2 regions of the Vibrio sp. T3Y01 genome follow, and region 2 is predicted to be linked to the other one. Evidence: riboswitches for the same ligand, from Rfam matches in the RefSeq annotation. Region 2 holds a riboswitch; the other holds the start of a gene.
What was found. Region 2 has a riboswitch for thiamine pyrophosphate ahead of thiB (thiamine ABC transporter substrate binding subunit). Riboswitches for the same ligand answer to the same signal wherever they lie in the genome.

Region 1 (7,875 bases), on a different contig from region 2:
ATGAAATTATTACACTTAAGAGTGAAGGTGAATATTGGATGCTTAATATGTCTGGTGACATAAAAGCTCTTCTTGGTATGTAAGTGCTTTGCTTTTAAGTTCGTGAATTTAAAAAAACACTAATATATAAAGGAAAGTAACAATGAATGCTCGAGTATTATTGACGTCTTTAATTTCATTTATTTCACTACAAGCTGCGGCTTATGACGTGTCATATGTCGCTCGACAGATTCAATGTGGTTAACTGATGGCACATTTAAGAGTTTGTATTACTCCACGTCTACGTCACGATTGCTGATTGACTTTGTTTCTGAGAATGAGATACGCGGTAAGATGAGAGACCGATATTTAACGGGTTCTGGAGAGATTAACTTTGTGGCGAGACCTCAATAGTAAGCCGATTCAGCGTATATGAATTGAACAAAAAAGAGCGGCACGTTAGGCGCTCTTTTTTGTTTGAGTGGTACTTTTGGAATTGGAGGCTACGTAGGGCCTCGTCATTTGCGCTTAGTGATGTTGTTGAGCTCAGTTATTTTGCATAGTTTGAAGGAAACAGCGCTCGCTTCGCTTCTTCATCACGTTCGGTTTTAAACTCAATGTCTTTACCAATCTCGCGGGCACGCAGTGCGGCAGGGCGAGTGTTGATGGCGTTAAACCAGCGCTTCAAGTTCGGGTAAGGTTCTAAGCCTTCTTCACCAAGCACGACAGGCGCTTTATCAATCCAGCCCCATGCGGCTACATCGACAATGGTGTACTCATTCCCGACGATAAATTCACGTCCTTCCATATGTTTTTCTAGCACTTCGTAATGACGCTGCGCTTCACGCAGGTAACGGTTTACCGCGTAGTCTAGGCCTGCTGGTGCGGCATGGCGGAAGTGAACCGATTGGCCAGAGTATGGGCCAAGGCCACTCGCAATAAACATCATCCAAGAGAGCAGCTCAGCTCTGTCTTCTGGCTGACCACCAAGCTTGCCTGTTTTCTCTGAGAGATACAGAAGGATAGCGTTCGAATCGAACACGCGTTGTCCTTCGTTTTCAATGGCGGGTGTTTTTCCGTTCGGGTTGATTAAGCGATATTCCGGCGTGTGTTGTTCGCCTTTTAAGGTATCAACTGGAACGAGTTCAAAATCTAGGCCTGTCTCTTCTAGAAACAGAGCGATCTTCATTGGGTTTGGGGTTTGGTGAAAATAGAATTTAAGCATGGGTAACTCCTTGTATTGGTAATTCATTAAAACACCGCTTGAACGATCGTTCAATAATTGATTTTAATTTCTCTGTGAATCTTCAATTTTGTATTTGAAGCCCATGTGTTTAGAACTTCGTTCTCAGAGAGAAATTCAAAATCGATTTATCGTTTAAGATAGGCTATAAGTTGTTGAATAAGTGAGCATTAAAGAGAGGCTTAGACCTATTTCTAATGTGGATTCCGGATCTCTCGCTGATGAATTTTAGAGGGGTTAGAGGGCGTAGAGCTTGCAGTTATATATTTCAAAATAATGAGTAATTTCTTTTCAAAATCAGAGTTTTCTTAATCATTAGACTTACTGAGAGGTTCGAAATCGTGATCTGCTGCCACACCTTATGCAACAAATGAATATTAACCTTAGAGATTCTGGTGTGGTTCACAGTTTTTTAATTTTGGGGACTTACATTGGGGGACAAATCTGATGTGAACACTTATCTACACAGGATACCCTCATGAAAAAGAACATTCTCGCCCTCGCTCTTGGTGGCATGCTGGCCTTTGGCGCAACCCCATTTTCGTTTGCTGCTAACGATGGCGCAGTTCAAGCTTCTGCGGATTACGCGCAGTTAGTAACGAAGCGACAAGTGGTCGACCAATTACTTCTCGATGCGTTGCAAGCGTTTAAGTCTCCGGCAAGAATTTCTCACGCCGGTTTCACGGCAAAAATGCCAAGTAACATGGAAATTGTGACTAACCGATTGTTAGAAGCTTACCAGTTAGAACCTTACCGTACCGATTTGCTGATCTCGGCAGCGAATGCTCAGATCTACAACAAGAACGCAGAGCGCGCGATTGAGCTGTTTGAACAAGCGCTGACGGTTGCACCAGACGATGTTGACCTTCACGCTTACCTTGCGGTTTGGCAGCGTTTTGAAGGCAATGAAAGTGAATCCAACAAGCACATGGAGAAGCTAGAAAGCCTGAACAAAGGTAAAGCAGAAGACATCAAACGCATTTTTGCTACGGTTGACCGCGTGTTGGAAACCCCGTTGAAAGAGTCGGCGGACAAAGGTTTATTGGATGAGCACGGTGCCATCGTCACTTTGGGCTACGCGCTTAACCCTGATGGCTCTATGCATGAAATCTTGATTGAACGTCTTGAAACCACATTAGCAATGTCGAAAGCGAACCCAGATGCGATGATCGTGTTAACCGGCGGCGTGCCCAAGAACCATAAGACTGAAGGCAAGTTAATGGCGGATTGGCTTATCGAAAAAGGAGTAAGCAAAGACCGCATCATTGAAGAGAACTACGCGACCAGCACGGTAGGTAATGCTTTATTCAGTAGCTATGCACTTGCTCGTCATGAAATTAAGCACGCGACCATTATTAGTTCGGCGAGCCACGTTCGTCGTGGTCAAACTCTGTTTGAAATCGCTAGCTGGCAAACTGGCCCTCAGGGCATTACCTTCGATACGGTCTCTTACCCAGATAAGCCGCTAGAAGATCTTAAGAAAGCGAGCAGTGGTGAGCTTCTAGGCATCTACCGTGACGCACTGAGAACGTATGGTATGTGGAGCTACCGCTCTTACCCACTAGAGTCTCGCTAGGCCCAAGCATTATTTGCGTTTGGGAAAAGCACAGTTCGCGTTAAACCAAAGCTTCACTTGCTAGTACAATCGAGCACAGCTAGATGGTATGCTGTGCTCCTACTTAATTTAGTGTTTCAAAGGCAAAAAAATGAACCCGATTTTAGCGATGTTGAAAGAGAACAATATTAGCGACGAGCAGATCAGCGAGATATTCAAGACGTTGACCGAGAACCCTCTTGCAGCAATGGCGACAATCAGCCAACTTGGTTTACCTCAAGAAAAACTTCAAATGCTGATGGGTCAGGTAATGCAAAACCCTGCGCTAATCAAAGAAGCAGTTGAAGAGCTTGGCCTAGATTTTTCTAAGGTTGAAGCCGCTAAAGAGCAACTTCAAAAATAAGTGAGTTTGACTGAGCTGATATCGTCTTAGCTTAATCAAAATTCAATGAAAAGGTCGTTTAAGTTCAGCAATAGGCTGTCTTAACGGCCTTTTTTGATCTTGGTGGCGATGATTAACTTCGGTCAAGTTGCTTACACTCATCCTCTTCGACTCTATACATACCGACCATTTCACCACAATTGACAGCAACCTTGCCAAATACGTGCGACTACTGACAATTTACTTACTAGACTTAATTAACCTATGTGCGACCTGATATGTGCACCTTGATGAACAGAGTTTCTGGATGGAGAAATCCCTAAATAATAGGGGTAACTGATTTTGGTACAAGCGCTGTTCTTCTATAGGCCACATTAAGGAAAAGAATAAGAGGGCAACAAACTAAGCCCTTTATTGAGCAGTGATTTATAGGAAATGAGTTATGAAGTATTTAAAAGAAACCGCTTTAGCGAGCCTTGTGCTGGCCGGGCTTGTCGGTTGTGGTGGTGATTCAGGTTCATCAAGCAGCACGACACCGATTACCTTGAGTGTGAGTGATGCGCCCATTGATGATGTTAAAGACGTCACTGTGACATTCAGTAAGGTCGCTTTACTTCCTCAAGGGGGAGGTTCGCCTCTGATTTATGATGTGTATAAAACGGACGAAAACGGTAACTACGTTGATGAAAATGGCGATCCATTACCTGATGGCGCAGCTCCTATTCCGTTAAGTGTTAATTTGTTGGATTACCAAGGCAGCGATGCGCTTCCTTTGATTGAAAATGAGGTCATTCCGGTAGGCAGCTATAAGTTGTGCGTGTTTGCTAATGATGGCGATCATCCAACAGATCCATCTTACGTGATAGAAAACGATGATACGACCCATGAGTTAACGGTGAAAGGTGAAGGTGCGTGTCCGCAAGGTGTGGGTAAAGAAGATAACGCTGGCGTGCTTTACTTTAATAACTCATTTAATGTGAACCAACAAAGTAACGATTTTGTTGTCGAGTTCGATCTTCGACGCGGCCTAAAGAACAGTTCGACTTTCCCTGATTACACTATTCAAAGAACGTCTGTAAGCCTTATCAATACGGTTGAGACAGGAAACATTGAAGGTACCGTTGCAACCACAACTTTCGAAGCTTGTAATCCTACAGACGATAGCACGTTCGTTCAGTCGGTTTATCTGTATGAAGGCAACGTCGATAAAGCTGACATGGCTCCGATTGGCGGCAGCGATGAAGTGAAACCGATCACTTCAGCGTCAGTGGTAATGAATGTAGCACAGACTAACTATGAGTTCTCTCTGGGCTTCATTGATCCAGGTACTTATTCATTGGGTTATACCTGTACTGCGCAGTTCGACAGTGATGAAGACAATGCTGATCCGGTTGCTGATGGTTTTGAAATCTATGATGTTCAAAACAGTGTTCAGGTAGTGGTTGGTCAGGATAGCCAAGTGTCATTCTAGCCTTGAGGTGAATGACGATTTTTAATCAAAACGGTCTCTTATTTAGAGGCCGTTTTTGATCATGTCACCTAGCTAGCATGAATTTGATGCGCATTGAGTGTGACTCTAGGGAAGTGATAATGTAACTTTGTATCTCTTACTTTAACCTAGCGAAATGTACTCCGGCGTTGCTCATGAAATCTAGCTTAAGCATTCGATCTTACACTAAGCAATTTAATACCCATGCTCATGATGACCATCATCAACTGGTATTGCCGATCCAAGGCAGTATTAATATCGAGATGGTGGGGTATGTTGGCAAGGTGGCAGTGGGCGAATGCGTGGTGATTCCAGTAACCACCGCGCATGCGTTTAAGGCGGATGAAGCAGCGCGGTTTATTGTCGCGGATATGGCAGAGTTGCCGCAGCACTTGTTGGAGCATGAGCTCTCGGTTTTCACGATAACGCCACCTTTGATGAGCTTCTTATTGTTTGTTGAGAAGCAGCTGGAATATCAGGTCGATAGTGGCATTGAGTCATCAGTTTTGGATGTGTTTTCATTGCTGTTAGAGCAACAACAAGTGAGCAAGAGCATCGACCCAAGAATCCGTGCGGTACAAAGATTGATAGCGGATAATTACGCCCAACCTCTCTCTATATCTCAACTTGCAGAAACAGCCTGTTTGAGTCCCACTCAATTCAAAAAACGCTTCAAAGAGAGCTTGGGTATCAGTGCGCTTAAATACATCACTCGATATCGTATGGAGAAAGCTCAAGCCTTGCTAAGCCATACCGATTTACCGGTTCAATTGGTCGCAGAGAATGTGGGTTATAGCGACCTGTCTGCTTTCAGTCGACGCTTCTCTCGGCACTTTGGCATGTCTCCAAGGGCGTTTCTAGGCTCAATGAAAGAGAGTCTTTAGAAACAATAATAGCATCCTTTCGGCAAACTAACTTTTATAAATCTTCACTATTATCTATTTCAGAAATGAAAATTGGGTAATAGAAATGAATCTTGCCATCAATCGCGTTAACGAATTCCAAACGGGCACTTTGGCCATCTTGTTTGCTTCTATTTTATGGGGCACGACAGGCACCGCCGCAAGTTTTGCGCCTGATCTAAGCCCCTTAGCGATTGGTGCTTTCTCTATGGGCGTCGGCGGCCTAATGCAGGCGGGCTTGGCGTATCGAAAGATCTTATCTTCACTTGATAAGCTTTTGCTCAACAAAAAGCTGTTAGCTGCGAGTGCATTGGCTTTGGCGATCTATCCTTTGGCTTTCTATTCTTCGATGAAATTATCGGGTGTCGCGATGGGAACGGTTGTGTCGATAGCTACTGCTCCGTTCTTTTCTGCACTTTTAGAGTGTCTTATCAGCAAAGATAACAATATTAATAAACGTTGGCTAACGAGCTTTGCCATTGGCGTGGTTGGCATTGGATTATTGGTATTTTCTGAGTCGTCAGTGGGGAGCGAACCTAATGATAACCTGAAGCTTTTAGGTATTGGTTTAGGTTTGGTTGCTGGTCTCTGTTATGCCATTTATTCGTGGGCGACAAAAGCTCTGATAGACCAGGGCATCAAGTCGCAAGCGGCGATGGGTAGCATATTTGGTCTAGGTGCAATGTTGTTATTACCAACGCTGTGGTTCACTGGGGACAGTCTATTCGCTTCAAGTACTAATATATTCGTGGTGAGTTACTTGGTGTTACTTCCTCAATGTTTGGGTTATATCGCGTTCAGTTTCGGGTTAAGACATGTCACGGCAAGTAGTGCGAATTTGATTACTTTGCTTGAGCCAGTTGTTGCCGCCGTATTGGCTGTCTGGATTGTGGGGGAGCGCATACCTTTTGTCGGTTGGATTGGTATGTTGTTGATAGTCAAGTGTTTATTCATTCAATCACAACCAAATGATCAGCGAAACTAAGTGCTTGTTAACAAAGCTAAATTGAATTTTATTCATGCTTGTATCTTATAAATGAATAAAATGAGTATCTCAGTTGCAAGAGTGCTGTTACTATCGTTATCAATAGTCGGGGGGCATCTACCTTAATTGGTATTTGCTGAGATCGTTATTCGAGACCCGTTGAACCTGATTCAGTTAACACTGGCGTAGGGAACTATGATGACTTTGTCTATGTGGTCCAACAATGATCTCTCATTGGTTTCATTTCCACACTCTCTTTACGGCCAAAGTTCGGTTCTCTTACGTCTTTTAGATAGTAGGAGCGACCATGACGCAGCATTCCAACACTCAAGCGCCACTCAAGAATACTCAAACACCACACAACCAATCTTCGGTGGTCAATACTCCGATTGTTTTAACCATAGCAGGCTCTGACAGTGGCGGCGGCGCTGGTATTCAAGCGGATATTAAAGCCATGTCTGCAACGGGTAGCTTCGCTTGTTCTGTGATTACTGCCATTACCTCTCAGAATACCCAAGGCGTGTCAGCCATTTTTCCAATCCCACTTGAGCATGTTGCCAGCCAATTAGATGCGGTGTTCACCGATCTGAACATAGTGGCAGTAAAAGTTGGTATGTTGGCGGATTCGCAAATCATCGAAGTCGTTGCAGACAAAATAAAACAATACCAGCCAAAACACTTAGTGATTGATCCTGTAATGGTCGCAACAAGTGGCGACCTTCTTCTAGAAAACTCAGCTATCACCACGCTAAAACAAGAGCTGATTCCGCTTGCAGATATCATTACCCCTAACTTGCCGGAAGGCGCAGCACTTACAGGCAAGGCCGTGCCTGAAAGCGAAGCTGAAATGCAGGACATGATTGAAGACCTGCGCGCTTTAGGTGCTAAAGCAGTCCTGCTAAAAGGCGGTCACTTGGAGAAAGATGAAAACAGTAACGATTTACTGATTCTGCCAACCACATCTGCCTTGATTAGCGCGAAGCGTTTCCCTACCAAAAACACCCATGGCACGGGTTGTACGCTATCTTCTGCAATTGCTTCTTTCTTAGCTCAAGGTAATACGCTTCCAGAGGCTGTCGACCTAGGTAAACAATACATTTCACGCGCTATTGCACATGCTGACGAATTGAAAGTCGGTCAAGGTCATGGCCCGGTAAATCACTTTTTCGCTGGGCACGGTAATGTCCGTTAATACGGTTGGTGTTCAACTTAGCAATGCGACGCTGCGTTACCGAGATAGCGAGCGCGCGACCCTGTCGGGACTGTCACTTAATCTAAGCGCGGGTAAGTGGACAGTGCTGCTTGGGCGAAGCGGTTGTGGGAAAACCACGGTATTGCGT
Region 2 (7,875 bases):
AAGAAATACTTTCGGGTGACTGGTGTCAGCGGAACAATGATTCCTAACTAGTTAATCACCTTACGAGACAACAAAAAGCCAGCACTGAAGTGCTGGCTTTTTTAATGGCGTTAGTTTGAGAATGAAATGAGAGGGTTACTCAGGGTTCAGCTCAAGAAACTCTTCTACTTTACGTACCATTTTTGTTGAACCAACAAAGAAAGGCACACGTTGGTGTAGCTCAGTTGGTTTGATATCCATAATACGTTGTGCACCGTCTGATGCAATACCGCCAGCTTGCTCCATAAGGAAAGCAATAGGGTTGCATTCATAAAGCAAACGCAATTTACCTTGAGGGTGGCTCTCTGTACTTGGGTACAAGTAGATGCCGCCTTTTAGCAAGTTACGGTGGAAATCAGACACAAGAGAACCAATGTAACGTGACGTGTAAGGGCGGTTATCGCTTGGCTCGCTTTCCTGACAGTATTTGATGTACTTCTTAACACCGGTTGGGAAGCGGATGTAGTTACCTTCGTTGATCGAGTAGATCTTGCCTTCGTCTGGAATCATCATGTTTTCATGAGATAGACAGAAAGTACCCAGAGATGGATCGTAGGTGAAACCATTTACGCCAGCACCAGTTGTGTAAACCAGCATGGTTGAAGAACCGTAAATTACGTAACCGGCAGCTACCTGTTTGTGACCTGGTTGCAGGAAGTCTTCTTGAGTCGGTGGTGTTCCGATTGGAGAGACACGGCGGTAGATAGAGAAAATCGTACCAACCGATACATTTACATCGATATTTGATGAACCATCAAGTGGGTCCATCAACACGACGTATTTTGCGTTTTTGTTGAGCTCTTTATTGAAGGCAACCGCTTCGTCTTCCTCTTCACTTGCTACACCACAAACTTGGTCACGAGCTTCTAGAGCCGCTTTAAATTTGTCGTTCGCATAAAGGTCTAGCTTCTGCTGCTCTTCACCTTGAACGTTGTCTGTACCAACAGCGCCAGTAATGTCGACAAGACCTGCTTTGTTGATTTCACGGTTAACAATTTTTGCAGCAAGACGAATTGATGACAAAAGGGATGATAGATCACCACTTGCATGGGGGAAGTCACTCTGTTTCTCAACAATGAACTCACCAAGGGTGCGCATCTCAGACATGTTATTTCCTTAAACTTCTCTGAATATTAGGGGGGATTTGAGCACCATAGAATTTGCCTCTTAAGTGGGCTTTATTCATCTAGACGCTTACCTAAATTCTAAGGCTTAGATCTTTTTAATGGTAATGAACTAAGCGACACAGATCTCACTTACTATGTCGACTCAATTTGTTTTGCATTGCCGCTCGCTTTTAATTTTCATTTAATGATAATGAGTACAAGCCGTTTTAATTAGGCACTGTTTATATTAGCCAAGCGTTTGGAAGCAATTTATGCATATTCATATCTTAGGAATTTGTGGCACCTTCATGGGCGGTGCTGCGGTATTGGCTCGTCAATTAGGTCACAAGGTTACCGGTAGTGACGCGAATGTTTATCCTCCAATGAGCACGTTGTTGGAGTCGCAAGGGATTGAAATTATTGAAGGGTTCGACCCAAGCCAATTAGAGCCTAGGCCTGACCTGGTGGTTATTGGTAATGCGATGAGTCGTGGCAACCCATGTGTTGAGTATGTCTTGGATAACAACCTTAGATACACATCTGGTCCACAATGGTTGCAAGAGTTCTTGCTGCACGACCGCTGGGTTCTTGCGGTGTCCGGTACTCATGGTAAAACCACAACTTCCAGCATGCTGGCTTGGATCTTAGAAGACTGCGGTTATGCGCCAGGCTTTTTAGTTGGTGGGGTATTGGGTAACTTTGGTATCTCTGCTCGCTTAGGTGACAGCATGTTCTTTGTGGTAGAAGCCGACGAATACGACAGTGCTTTTTTCGACAAACGCTCTAAGTTCGTTCATTACCATCCAAGAACCTTAGTAATGAATAACCTTGAGTTCGATCATGCCGACATTTTTGACGATCTTGAAGCGATCAAGCGTCAATTCCATCATTTAGTGCGAACTGTGCCAGGCAATGGTCGTATTTTCTCACCCAAGCAGGATACCGCTATTCAAGATGTTCTATCTCGTGGCTGTTGGAGTGAGACAGAATCGAGTGGCGAAGCTGGCGATTGGGATGCCAAAAAGCTAGTTAAAGATGGCTCTAAATTTGAGGTCTACTTCCAAGGCGAATGTGTTGGTACGGTAGATTGGGACTTGGTTGGTGATCATAATGTCAACAATGCTCTTATGGCGATTGCTGCGGCAAGGCATGTGGGTGTGACACCAGATTTAGCGTGTGAATCGTTGGCGAAATTCATCAATACTAAACGTCGTCTAGAGTTTAAAGGCGAGGTAGCTGGTGTGTCTGTTTATGATGATTTTGCTCATCACCCAACGGCGATTGAACTTACGCTCGGCGGCTTACGTAATAAGGTCGACTCGAAAAAAATCATTGCCGTTTTAGAGTCTCGTTCCGCTACCATGAAACGTGGTGTGCATAAAGAAACCTTGGCTGATTCGCTTAAACAAGCGGATTCCACCTACTTATTCCAACCGGACAACATTGATTGGTCGGTGCAGGATGTCGCAGATGCTTGTCATCAGCCTGCACATGTTAGTGACGATATGGACGTATTTGTTGCTAAAATTGTTTCAGAGGCGCAAGCGGGCGACCAAATTCTGGTAATGAGTAATGGTGGCTTTGGTGGTATTCACCAGAAATTGTTGGACGCGTTAGCTCTTAAAGGTTAACCCAGTCCACTACTTTATAATTGAAGTAACTGAGAACATGACAAAACACGATAAAGCGATAACTCTTGCTTTTACTGGCGCATCTGGTGCGCCTTACGGACTGCGCTTGCTTGAATGCTTGTTGGCAGCAGACTATCAGGTCTATCTGTTGATCTCGTCGGCAGCGCGAGTGGTGTTGGCTACTGAGCATGAGCTTAAGTTACCTGCTGGGCCAGATGCGGCAAAGCAAGCCTTGGTTAAGCACTTGGGCTGCGATCCAGAAAAGCTGGTGGTATGCGGCAAAGATGACTGGTTCTCTCCAGTTGCATCAGGTTCTGCAGCGCCGAAGCAGATGGTGGTCTGCCCATGTTCTGCGGGCAGTTTAGCATCCATTGCTCATGGGTTATCGGATAACCTGATTGAGCGCGCAGCAGATGTGGTGATGAAAGAGCGAGGCCAGCTGTTATTGGTGGTTCGTGAAACGCCATTCTCAACGCTACATCTAGAGAACATGCACAAGTTATCGACGATGGGTGTAACCATCATGCCAGCCGCTCCGGGGTTTTATCACCAACCTAAGTCAATAGAAGATTTGATCGATTTTATGGTGGCGCGCATTCTCGACCATCTTGGTATTGAGCAAGGTTTAGTGCCTAGATGGGGCTACGATCAACGTAATTGATCCAAACTTGATAGCTTATTGTTAAAAATCGAATTACAATTTCGGACACTCATCGGGGAGCAAACCATTCAAATAATGAATGCGAGCTGAGATCAAGCAGGTGCTTGGGACCCGTAAACCTGAACCAGATAATGCTGGCGTAGGAATTGAGTTAGGAACAACCTCTATCGTTATCCTCCCTCAAACCTGTGCCGCTCAGACCATGGAGAGCGTCCAGTGAAATTCACATTAACTACCCTTGCTGTTACTACAGCTATCTCTTTTTCTGCCTTTGCTGCAGACGATACGTTAACCGTCTACACCTATGACTCTTTTGCTGCGGATTGGGGCCCTCGTCCTGCCGTAGAGAAAGCGTTTGAAGAAAAGTGTGGCTGTGATGTGAATTTTGTCGCGCTTGAAGATGGCGTGTCTATTCTTAACCGCTTGCGTCTTGAGGGCGGTAACAGCAAGGCTGACATTGTATTGGGCTTAGATAACAACCTCATGGCTGAAGCGAAAGCGACCGGCTTACTAGCTGAGCATAATGTTGATACATCATCAGTAACACTGCCAAATGGTTGGGAAGATAATACATTTGTCCCGTACGACTTTGGCTACTTCGCTTTTGTCTACAACACAGAGAAGCTAGCAAACCCACCGAAAAGTCTGAAAGAGTTGGTTGAGCAACGTGAAGACCTGAAGGTTATCTACCAAGATCCACGTACATCAACACCTGGGCAAGGCATGATGCTTTGGATGAAATCGGTATACGGTGATGAAGCGACAGCGGCGTGGAAGAAGCTAGCTCAAAAAACGGTGACGGTAACTAAAGGCTGGTCTGAAGCTTACTCTATGTTCCTAGAGGGTGAATCTGATTTAGTATTGTCATACACCACTTCTCCGGCTTACCACATCATTGCGGAGAACGATTCTAAGTATGCTGCTGCGAACTTTGAAGAGGGGCATTACACTCAAGTGGAAGTGGCTGCAAAGGTCAAAGGCAGTAAGAATGAAAAGCTTGCTGATGAGTTTATGGCGTTTATCCTAAGTGATGACTTCCAATCGGCGATGCCAACAGGCAACTGGATGTACCCAGTGACAGATGTTGAGCTTCCTAAAGGTTTCGAACAACTGACGGTACCTCAGCAAGCGTTAAGCTTTAGTTCTGAAGAGATCGCCGAGAAGCGTAAGCCTTGGATTCGTGAATGGCAGAGTGCGCTTACTTTTTAATTTACTTTTAAAAGAATGAACGACCTGTATTTAAAGCCATTCTTTATGTTTGGAATGGACTTTTTACGGTAAAAATCAATTTATGATAAAGAAAACGCCTAAGGTCGGTATTTGGGTTGCGATACTCATTACCGCCTTCGTGGTTTCAGCAGTAGGGGCATTGCTTAGCAATGCCCCTTCTCTTGATATCAGCCAAGTATGGTCCGATCCCTACTATTGGCATGTAACGAAGTTCAGTTTTTATCAAGCGACACTCTCAACGGTGCTGAGTGTTGGCTTTGCTATACCTATTGCACACGCCCTGTGTCGCAGACAGTTTTTTGGGCGAGCACTACTGTTAAGGCTGTTTGCGTCGACCTTAGTTCTGCCTGTGTTGGTCGGTGTATTCGGTTTGTTAGCGATTTACGGCAACAGTGGGTGGTTAGCTAAATCCTTGGCGAACTTCGACATTGAGCTCCCATTCTCGATTTATGGCCTGAATGGTATTTTGTTGGCACACGTCTTCTTCAACCTGCCTTATGCTAGTCGCTTACTTCTGCAAGCCTTAGATACCGTGCCTGCTGAGCAGCACAAGTTGTGTGCGCATTTAGGTATGAGTCATTGGAATAAATTCAAATGGGTTGAATGGCCTCGCTTAAGACAACAGCTACCCCATGTATGTGGCTTAGTCTTCATGCTGTGCTTTACCAGCTTTGCAACTGTGATGGCGCTGGGCGGTGGACCTAAATCAACCACTATCGAGCTCGCTATTTATCAGGCGATTAAATTCGACTTTGATCTGCAAGCGGGGGCTTTGCTGGCGATATGGCAAATGCTGTTATGTGGCGTGTTAGCGGTGAGTATTCAGCGCCTATCTAAGCCGATCTCAGTGACGGCGAGTCAGCTGTCGGAAGAGAAGTATTTGGTTAAAGACAGCTGGTGGTCAAAAGCTTGGGATAGCTTTTGGATCATCATGGTATCAATACTCGTATTACCGCCACTGTTGATGGTGCTTGTTAGTGGTATTAACGCTCAAGCCTTGACAGTGCTCAGCAGTGAGCCATTTTGGGCGGCGCTGATGACGTCGGTGAGAGTCGCTTTATTGGCGAGTGTTATTGCTGTTGGCATAGGTATCGCTATATTGCTCACGAGCCGAGCATGGCGCTTGCAAAACAAGACGATCAGAGCCGATAAAATCGAGCTGATCGGCACTATTATCTTGGTGACGCCGGGATTAGTGATCAGCACAGGTATCTTCTTATTGCTACGTTCATTTACCGATGTGTTCAGCTTGGCTTTCTTTATTGTGATTGCCGTAAATAGCCTAATGGCGCTGCCTTATGTGATTAAGACGCTTGCCCAACCTATGTTGCATCTGTCTCAGCAATATCAATATGTGTGTGCCAGTTTGGGTATGACTGGCTTTACCCGCTTTAGGTTAGTGGAGTGGCGTGCATTGCGTAAACCGATGGCGCAGGCTTTCTCAATCAGTTTTATGTTGGCGATGGGCGATCTGAGCGCGATTGCCTTGTTTGGTAGCCAAGACTTTAGAACCTTGCCTTTGTATCTATTCCAATTATTAGGTAGCTATCAAATGGAAGCGGCTGCTGTGGTGTCAGTGAGTTTGCTGTTACTGAGTGTTGGCAGCTTTAGTCTGATTGAATTTTTGTTTACTCGAAGCTCAAAGCTAAAGAGTTAAGGAACCTATGATGTTAGTGATGAAAGATGTGGATTACCACTATCACCAAGAGTTGTTTAGTTTTGATTTCCAAGCCGATCAGGGTGATATTGTTGCTCTGATGGGGCCAAGTGGTGCGGGTAAATCAACGCTACTCGCATTGGTTGCTGGGTTTATTGAGCCAACATCGGGTGAGATTTCAGTGGCTGGCCAGTCGCTTATTGGCAAAGAAGCACATCAGCGACCTTTGGCAATGCTGTTTCAAGAACACAACCTATTTGCTCACCTCACGGTACGTGAAAATATTGGTTTAGGGTTGCATCCTGGGTTAAAGCTTACCGCAACCCAAAAGCAATCTGTGGAACAAGCCGCAGCGCAAGTTGGTGTTGCTGAGTATTTGGATAGACTGCCTGAGCACTTATCAGGCGGTCAACGCCAACGTGTCGCCTTAGCGCGTTGTTTCGTTCAGCCTCATGATATTTGGCTGCTTGATGAACCTTTCTCTGCGCTTGATCCTTTGCTGCGAGAAGAGATGCTTAGCTTAGTGAAGCGATTAGCGGCAGAGCGAAATATTACGGTTTTGATGGTGACGCACCATTTAGGTGATGCGCGTAGCATTGCGAATAAATTTGTGTTCGTTGCTTTGGGGAAGGTATTGGTTGAGGATTCAATTGAGGTACTCACTGTCGACCACCCTCAGCCAGAGCTCAGCTCGTTTGTTAGAGCTGGCGAGTAGCGTAAATGGTTCAATGAATAAAAAAGACCTAGCGTGTGCTAGGTCTTTTAGTTTTTGATAACCCGTAAAGCTAAAGCCAATTAATCGTCTTGCTTTAGCTCTTTCAGAATTTGGAAGATCTCACGGAAAGCCTTTGCTGGCTTGTTTGCTTTCTTCTCTTTGTTAGCTTGACGTGCTAATTGGCGAAGACGTTGACGGTCTGCTTCAGGATACATTTCCATGACTTCTGAAATAGCAGCATCACCTTCTTCAACGATACGGTCACGCAGTTGCTCAAGCTTGTGTAGCTCAGCTGTTGCTTGTGAGTGCTTGTTACGTACCTTGTCCAAAGCCGCTTGAATCGGCTCTGGGTCGATGTTACGCATGATCTTACCAATGTATTGAAGCTGGCGACGTTTTGCTTCGTTCTTAAAGCGTTGTGCGTCTTTAATCGCGAGTGCCAAATCTTCAGACAGAGGGAATTTCTCTAATACTGATGGCTTTAGGGTAACAAGTTCTTCCCCTAGTTTCTGTAGGGCTTCCATGTCCGTTTTCATTTCGGTTTTACTTACCCAGATGATTTCTTCTTCTGGTTCCCATGGAGCTTTTTGGTTTTTGCGAGCCATCTTTTCTGCCTATGTCACTATCTCAAACGAATATATTGCCTATTTTAGCAAGAATCTTGGGGAGAAAGCGAAATTCTTGTTATCCTACGTAATATTGACCTACAAAATTAGAATAGATATGGATGTAAAACAGCAAGTCGCCCAGCAAAGAGTTGATCTAGAAGCCGCAGTTGCAAAAGCGTTGGACATGGCCTCTGTGAGTGCCGACGCCGCTGAGGTCGCTATTACTAA

Region 1: linked by a shared signal. The riboswitch ahead of thiD (bifunctional hydroxymethylpyrimidine kinase/phosphomethylpyrimidine kinase) and the one ahead of thiB (thiamine ABC transporter substrate binding subunit) in region 2 are both predicted to bind thiamine pyrophosphate.

Annotation. Positions count from the first base shown of each region.
Region 1 is NZ_VTXJ01000001.1:356,264-364,138, forward strand. Features, by position in the region: gene F0232_RS01515 (hypothetical protein) at 1-83, shown strand, start outside; gene F0232_RS01520 (glutathione S-transferase family protein) at 530-1,204, opposite strand; gene F0232_RS01525 (YdcF family protein) at 1,701-2,798, shown strand; gene F0232_RS01530 (DUF2999 family protein) at 2,929-3,180, shown strand; gene F0232_RS01535 (DUF4382 domain-containing protein) at 3,602-4,630, shown strand; gene F0232_RS01540 (AraC family transcriptional regulator) at 4,804-5,532, shown strand; gene F0232_RS01545 (DMT family transporter) at 5,618-6,535, shown strand; TPP riboswitch at 6,633-6,744, shown strand; gene thiD (bifunctional hydroxymethylpyrimidine kinase/phosphomethylpyrimidine kinase) at 6,843-7,727, shown strand; gene F0232_RS01555 (ABC transporter ATP-binding protein) at 7,717-7,875, shown strand, end outside.
Region 2 is NZ_VTXJ01000023.1:35,557-43,431, reverse strand. Features, by position in the region: gene F0232_RS20245 (gamma-glutamylcyclotransferase) at 1-47, shown strand, start outside; gene fbp (class 1 fructose-bisphosphatase) at 136-1,146, opposite strand; gene mpl (UDP-N-acetylmuramate:L-alanyl-gamma-D-glutamyl-meso-diaminopimelate ligase) at 1,418-2,776, shown strand; gene F0232_RS20230 (flavin prenyltransferase UbiX) at 2,814-3,437, shown strand; TPP riboswitch at 3,481-3,600, shown strand; gene thiB (thiamine ABC transporter substrate binding subunit) at 3,654-4,646, shown strand; gene thiP (thiamine/thiamine pyrophosphate ABC transporter permease ThiP) at 4,729-6,324, shown strand; gene thiQ (thiamine ABC transporter ATP-binding protein) at 6,335-7,039, shown strand; gene yjgA (ribosome biogenesis factor YjgA) at 7,120-7,644, opposite strand; gene pmbA (metalloprotease PmbA) at 7,763-7,875, shown strand, end outside.